2 regions of the Pseudoalteromonas sp. SWXJZ10B genome follow, and region 1 is predicted to be linked to the other one. Evidence: predicted binding sites of a transcription regulator. Region 1 holds the regulator's gene; the other holds the start of a gene.
The links. Region 1 encodes LexA, which represses DNA repair genes until DNA is damaged. Its sites were predicted from a motif close to TACTGTATNNNNATACAGTA; they were not measured.

Region 1 (3,677 bases):
TTCCACTTAGGCAAAAAAGTACGCTGGTTGCTGCAAAACTAATAAGCAGCGGATTATTAAAATCCTCTCGCTCATCGTAATCCATAATATGTAACATCCAAAAAAAGTCGAAAATTCGCCATAGTGTGCTGCGAACGGTGACAACTCTGCCGTTATTTTCTGACAAGTACAGTGTTGTGTTAAATGTGTCGTCAAATTGTACCTGCCAAACATTGGTTTTATATCCAACTTCTCGCATACCTTGCTTTAGCAGTACAGCGCTTGTCACTTGAGCATCAATAAGTAGGTGTGCTTTAGCATTTGCGGTAATTTGTATTTTAGTTGGCGGCTCAAAAGGCCGGCCTGTTATACCGTTAAAGCTTTGCTGTTCATCTTTATTTATTACTGTAATTATAGGTGTGGTTAAAAAGTTCTCAAAAATTATTTGTGTTGGATTAACCACCTGAGATGCAATATCGTTAAGGGAGGCAACATAATCAGCCTGCGTAAATGGGTTATTAAGAGTACGTGTTGCAAGATGCTCCCCATGAACTTTATCAAGAGGAATAGCGCTCATGACTAAACCGCCTAATAGCCAAGCTAAAATTTGTAATGTGAGCAAATAACCGAGCCATTTATGTAACTTGCGAGCATACTTAAATATTTTTTTATTCATGTTTTAGTCTTATTATTTTTAGAGGCTAGTTTATTACATTAATGGGATTAGTTACTGCGACATTTTGTCGCAGTTTAAACTATAGCTTACTGTAATCATTTAAAAATAAAAAAGATTACACTTAAATTGCTAACATGACTTATTTGTTTAATTGAGCTGAGTGTTTGATATCCAGCTAGCTTTAAACGCTAAAAAATACTTAAAAGCTGCGAAATATCTATATAAAGTGGTTAATAGAGCATAGTTGATTTGGTATAACGGTAAAACTGCGTTAAAGTTTGCAATGAAATTATTAGAGGATAAATACGAAACGATGTCGGAAATTCAATTTTTAAATGTAGATCTTGAGCTTGAATCAAAGCAAGATATTAGTTTGCTAGTGGCAGACTTGAAAAAAGTCGCGACGATTTTACATTATGACAAAGACGAATACCGTCAATTAGCGCGTATTGAAGCAACAGGTGTAGTAAACACGCCTGACAAAGCAATAAACCATATATGTGAGCTTATTGAATCGTGTTCGCGTAACGCGCTAAAGCAATGGTTAAGCTGTTCACGTAGAACGTTTGATATTGGTTTTGAATCAGGCACTTCCCCTAAGTGCTTTAATCAAGCCTTAGATGCAGATACATTACTACGTATATCTGCGATTGGTGCGGGTATGGAAATTACAATTTACCCAATCGAAAAGTAACTATCTTCGCTCTACGACTGCTGCGGTCATTTTTGATACGCAGCACAGCTCATTGCGGCTATTTGTAATTTTTATTTCCCACACTGAACTACGTTTGCCAATATGAAACGCTCTTGCCGTTGCTGTTAAAGTGCCGTTGCGAGATGCTTTTAAATGACTTGCGCTAATTTCCTGCCCCACGCAGTAAAATTTTGTAAAATCGACAACAAAGTTAGCTGCATAGCTGGCAACTGTTTCGGCAAGTACAACGTTAGCACCGCCGTGAACCATTCCCATTGGGTTATGATGCTCAGGAATTGCCGGCATAGTGGCTACTAAGTAATCATCACCAATTTCAGTGACTTCTATTCCCATGGTTTTCATTAATGTTCCTTGGCCATCAATGCCTTGTTCTAACTGCTTGCACAGCTCTAAAGTGATGGGCTGGTACCAAATACTCATAATGACTCCTTTGCTTTTTTAATCATTTATAAACCTAGCGTTAGTTATATCCCTAAAATGTACACAAGTGAAATTACTTTGGCTATTTTAAGGCTTAATTTAAATTTGCGATTTTTATTTAACTGTATATACTCACAGTTAAATGTACTGTATGGAAAACCAGTTGTATGCGACCATTAACGAACCGCCAAGCTCAAATACTCGAACTAATTAAAGTTTTTATTAAAGACACTGGTATGCCTCCTACACGTGCTGAAATAGCGCAAACATTAGGTTTTAAAAGTGCCAATGCTGCTGAAGAACATTTAAAAGCACTTGCTAAAAAAGGCGCAATTAAAATGAAACCAGGTGCAAGCCGTGGTATTCAGTTAATTGAAGAAGAAGAGCCAGAACAATTAGGTTTACCGCTTATAGGGCGTGTTGCTGCTGGTTCACCTATTTTGGCGCAAGAGCACGTTGAAAGTCACTGCAAAATCGATCCATTAATGTTTAAACCGGCTGCAGATTTTTTACTACGCGTTAACGGTATGAGCATGAAAGATATTGGTATTATGGATGGTGATTTACTTGCTGTACATCGTACTCAAACCGCTGAAAACGGGCAAGTTGTTGTTGCCCGCCTAGACGAAGACGTAACTGTAAAACGTCTTGAGAAAGCGGGTCGTAAAGTATTACTTCATGCTGAAAACGACGATTTTGAATCTATTGAAGTAGATCTTGAGAATGAGTCTTTTAATATTGAAGGCTTAGCCGTTGGCGTTATAAGAAACGCTGATTGGATGTGACTTTAAAAATAGCTTTTAAACAAGCAGTTTTATAAATGCGTACTAATTAGTACGCATTTTCTGTTTTAAATTCGCACTAAAAATAGGGCATAAATAGCTCACTGACAATTTAAGCTGTAAACTTTTTTGCACTTATATTTTCCCCCTCCGAATGCGTTAAACCCCTTTGTTTTGCTCATCTTTTGAACTTCCTGTTACCTAGTTGGTTACTGATTTTTTATTAATTACTCAATATCACCTGATTGTTTTTTATACTAAAACTTGCTTGTTGTTCATTTTTTAGCTAATTATTAATGTGCTGAGCTAATAATAACTCACAGCTTTTTAGTTTTGAGAACACACAATATACACAAACCCGTTGTTGGCGCAGCAAAACCAATCAATATTAAATGAGATTGACTAAAAAAATAAAAATAACGAATTGGCGTTTAAGCCGTATGCCTCTTCGCTTTGCATTCGCAATAGCATCAAAGGAGCCGTCACATGGGTAAACTGACCTCTACCTTGTGGCTTATATTATGTGTTTTTTCGCACCCAGTTTTGGCTAACAGCCAATACAATATGCGCAAAGGCGTAACCGATATAAGCAATAATGTATATCAGCTGCACATGACCATATTTATAATATGTTGTGTGATTGGGGTGATAGTGTTCGCAATTATGTTTTGGGCACTTATTCATCACCGTAAATCTAAAGGGGCTGTACCTGCCCAATTTCACGAAAGCACTAAAGTAGAAATACTTTGGACTGCAATCCCGTTTGTTATTTTAATTGCTATGGCAGTACCAGCCACTAAAACCCTAATTGCAATGGAAGATGCCAGCAAAGCTGATCTCACTATTAAAATTACAGGCTCGCAATGGAAATGGCATTATGAATATATGGGTGAAGATGTAGAGTTCTACTCTATTTTATCTACCCCGCAAGATGAAATAGCGAATCTTGCAGATAAAAATCCTAACTACTTACTTGAGGTTGATAAACCTCTCGTACTGCCAATAAATCAAAAAGTACGATTTTTAATGACTTCTGACGATGTTATTCACTCTTGGTGGGTACCTGATTTTGCAGTTAAAAAAGATGCGAATCCCGGCTTTATAA
Region 2 (3,677 bases), on a different contig from region 1:
AATGTAGTCGGTTTTAAGGCGCTTAAGTGAATCGTCTACGGCTTCTATTACCGTTTGGCGCGTAATATTGCCACCATCACGTACCCACGATAATCCATTGCCTGCAATTTTTGTAGCAAGTACCACATCGCTGCGCTTTTGCTGATTACGCGATAGCCAATCGCCAATAATTTCCTCAGTTTTACCATAGGTCTCTGGAGAGGGCGGTACTGCATACATTTCGGCTGTATCAATAAAGTTTACGCCTTGCTCTAGCGCATAGGCTATTTGTTCATCAGCATCGCTTTGAGTATTTTGTTTACCCCAAGTCATACTGCCTAAACATACTCTTGAAACGTTAATACCACTGCTGCCAAGTGGGCTGTATTGCATGAGAATTCCTTATTGCTCGTCTTGAGAGTAGCTAACTAACGCCGATAAAAGAGGCTCTGCAATGAGGGCTTTTTGGCCTGTTTCAAAATCAAACATAACCACTTTTGAAGTGCCTGTGGTTGTTATAGCGTTTTGTGCGTGACTAAATACGGTGTAATTCATAACAAACCGGTCTGTTTTTATATCAGAAATAGTAACACCGACTGTAAGCGTATCTGGGAATGTAACTGGGCGTTTATAACGAATGTTATTTTCGCTTATTACCGGGCCCACGCCATTAGGGCTTATTGTATCGAACAGATTTATTTTATTTAAGAAGTCGATTCGGGCTATTTCAAAGTAACGTAAATACACTACATTATTTACGTGTTGTAGTGCATCCATATCAGCCCACGCTACGGTGATGTCGGTATGGATAGGGTGCTGATCTTTAAACGTTTGCATTATTTATTGGCCCTTAATTTTAAAGTGCTTAGATTATCAACATGGGGTTACGAGCTCAAGGTAATTAATGGCATGTTTTTTTATAAGATGATTGTACCTATTTAATTTTAGGTCTACAGTTAAATTACACAGACAAACACAAAAACACACAGAGGTAGAAATATGCAGAACATAATTAATTGGTCCTTAGCTTGTTTGGTTTTTATAGCCTCTTTTACCTGTTACGCAATGGGTAACGAATCAGGCGCTATTATTTTGATGTTAGCAGGGTTTTTTTTCGAGGTTATGTTTTGGTTGCGCGGTTATAAAGAGCAAGAAGGTAATAAGCGCTTTTTTTAATCGCTAACTAGGGCCTGTTGACCTTTCAGGATTAAAATTTGTTCAATCTAGGGGCTATTTAATCGCGGCGCGAGGTTTGTGACCTAGTGGGCTCGATAACTGCTCCTGCGTTATTCTACTGACTTACATCCATGTAAGAATAAGTAAAAACCGAGCAACAAAGAGTAAATTGCCCCTAGGCAGAACCCTTCGGGCAGCGTATGTTTGGCATTTGTGCTACGTTATCGCCTATTTATGGGGAATAACCACACTACATAGGCTCTGCCTTGCCTAAATACCAAACATACTGCTGCAAATTTAACCTCGAAAGATAAACAGGCCCTAGGCTTGCTTATCACATTTGATTCTATAATAATGACTGTATAAATAACCAGTTGTTGTTGTGGTGATGAAGAAGTTTATTCACATAGACATGGATTGCTTTTATGCAGCAGTAGAAATGCGAGATAATCCAAAACTTGCATGTGTACCGCTTGCTATTGGAGGCAATAGCCGACGAGGCGTGCTCTCAACCGCTAACTATATAGCGAGAGAATATGGCGTGCGATCGGCTATGTCGAACTATCATGCTAAACAATTATGCCCCGATTTAGTTATTGTTCCTGGGCGCATGGCTGTATACAAAGAAGCTTCAAATCAAATACGTGAAGTATTTAGCCGCTACACAGATTTAGTTGAACCTCTTTCTTTAGACGAAGCCTACCTAGATGTAACAGACAGCACCGCTTGTAAAGGCAGTGCCACACTTATTGCACAGCAAATAAGAGCCGATATTTACAATGCCACAGGGCTCACTGCATCAGCTGGTATTGCACCGATTAAATTTATTGCCAAAATAGCCAGCGACGAAAAAAAACCGAATGGTCAATTTGTCGTTTTGCCTCATGAGGTCGATGACTTTTTAGCGCAATTACCGCTGGGGAAAATTCCGGGGGTGGGTAAAGTAACGCTCGAAAAGCTAAATTTAAAAGGCTTATATACCGGCAAGGATGTACGTGAAAAAGGCGTTAACTGGATGCAGCAACATGTGGGTAATTTTGGTGTGTCGCTTTATCAAAAATGTGCAGGTGAATATGTTGGTAAAGTATCAACAGATCGCATCAGAAAGTCGCTGAGTGTTGAGCATACCTACGAATACAATAAAACAAGTTTGCAAGAGTGCTTAGATGAGCTGCCAAAATTGTTAGACGAATTAGTTTTAAGACTTAATAAACAGCAATTACAAAACCGTATTAATAAGCTGAGTGTTAAAGTGAAGTTTGCAAATTTTGTAGTGACCTCAGCCGATCAGGCATACCACGAGCTAAACACAGAAATATTTATTCAACTCCTTACTAAGGCCTATCAACGAGGGCTACAACAACCTGTAAGATTACTTGGCATAGGCGTTGGCATTAAAAGCGAGCCAGAACAAAACTTCCAACTGAGTATTCTCGATTAAGCTGTAAAGCCTGTAACCCCAAGTTGCCATTTATTGGCAAGTTGTATAATTAGCTCATCGCACCTTGCTGGTCTTCAATATTTAAATCGACGATAATAGGGGCTTATGTTTTCTAACAGGACTTTATTTATGGCATACCCTCAAGCGGTTAGTGCAAGCCTTGAATGCACATCTCATGATGCGCTTATTATTATTAGTGATGACTTTTCTCTATTACCAAATAACTCATTACGTGATGCTATTTTAGACCAAGCAAAAGTTGATTCTCGTATTGGTAAACAAGTTACTTTATTAGTGATTGAAAACAAACGCGTTGTACTTGCGCCAACGGGTCCGTTAAATAGAGATTACGACGATGTTCGCCGTTATTTTGATGCTGCTAAATTAGCAATTAACGAAGCAAAAGCGTCGGGTAGTGTTAATCCTGCATTATTTTTACCAAATTTAAATGGCGATAGCCGTTATCAGCATGCTTTAGAAGTTGCTTATTTAGGCGCTTGCCAAGCCTTATGGCAGCCATTAGAAGCGCGTGAATATCACGGTGAAAGTATTGAACCTATTACTCAAATTGGTTTAGTTGGCGCAAGCGAGCAAACAATCAAAGCTGTTAATGCAATTGCTGCAGGCCAATATGCCGCGCGTGACTTGTGTGGCACCGAACCTGAGCGTATGGCTCCACCACGTTTTGCTGATTACTGCGTTGATTTATTTAAAGGCTCAAGCATTGCAGTTGACGTAATTGATGATATTGCAGCTATTGATAAAAACTACCCAATGCTAAGCACTGTTGCTCGTGCATCGTATGCAGTTGAGCGCCATCACCCACGTGTTGTTAAGCTTGAATATGTACCAGAGGGCGAAATTACTCGTACACTTATGTTTGTAGGTAAGGGTCTTGTATACGATACAGGGGGTGCAGATTTAAAAGTAGGTGGCCATATGGCAGGCATGAGTCGCGATAAAGGTGGCGCAGCTTCTGTTGCGGGCTTTATGAAAGCCGTTGCGGATTATCAGCCTAAAGGCGTTAAAGTAGTATCGTACTTGGCTGTTGTTCGTAACTCTATTGGCTCGGATTGTTTTG

Region 2: dinB (DNA polymerase IV) is a predicted target of LexA. The motif match lies at 1,512-1,531, and genes of this name have one in related genera.

Annotation. Positions count from the first base shown of each region.
Region 1 covers NZ_JADYXD010000035.1:13,028-16,704, forward strand. Annotated here, with positions in the region: gene I6F54_RS19420 (membrane protein) at 1-655, opposite strand, end outside; gene I6F54_RS19425 (hypothetical protein) at 969-1,349, shown strand; gene I6F54_RS19430 (PaaI family thioesterase) at 1,350-1,790, opposite strand; gene lexA (transcriptional repressor LexA) at 1,958-2,575, shown strand; gene coxB (cytochrome c oxidase subunit II) at 3,059-3,677, shown strand, end outside.
Region 2 covers NZ_JADYXD010000003.1:168,635-172,311, forward strand. Annotated here, with positions in the region: gene I6F54_RS04340 (aldo/keto reductase) at 1-372, opposite strand, end outside; gene I6F54_RS04345 (acyl-CoA thioesterase) at 382-816, opposite strand; gene dinB (DNA polymerase IV) at 1,544-2,596, shown strand; gene I6F54_RS04355 (M17 family metallopeptidase) at 2,726-3,677, shown strand, end outside.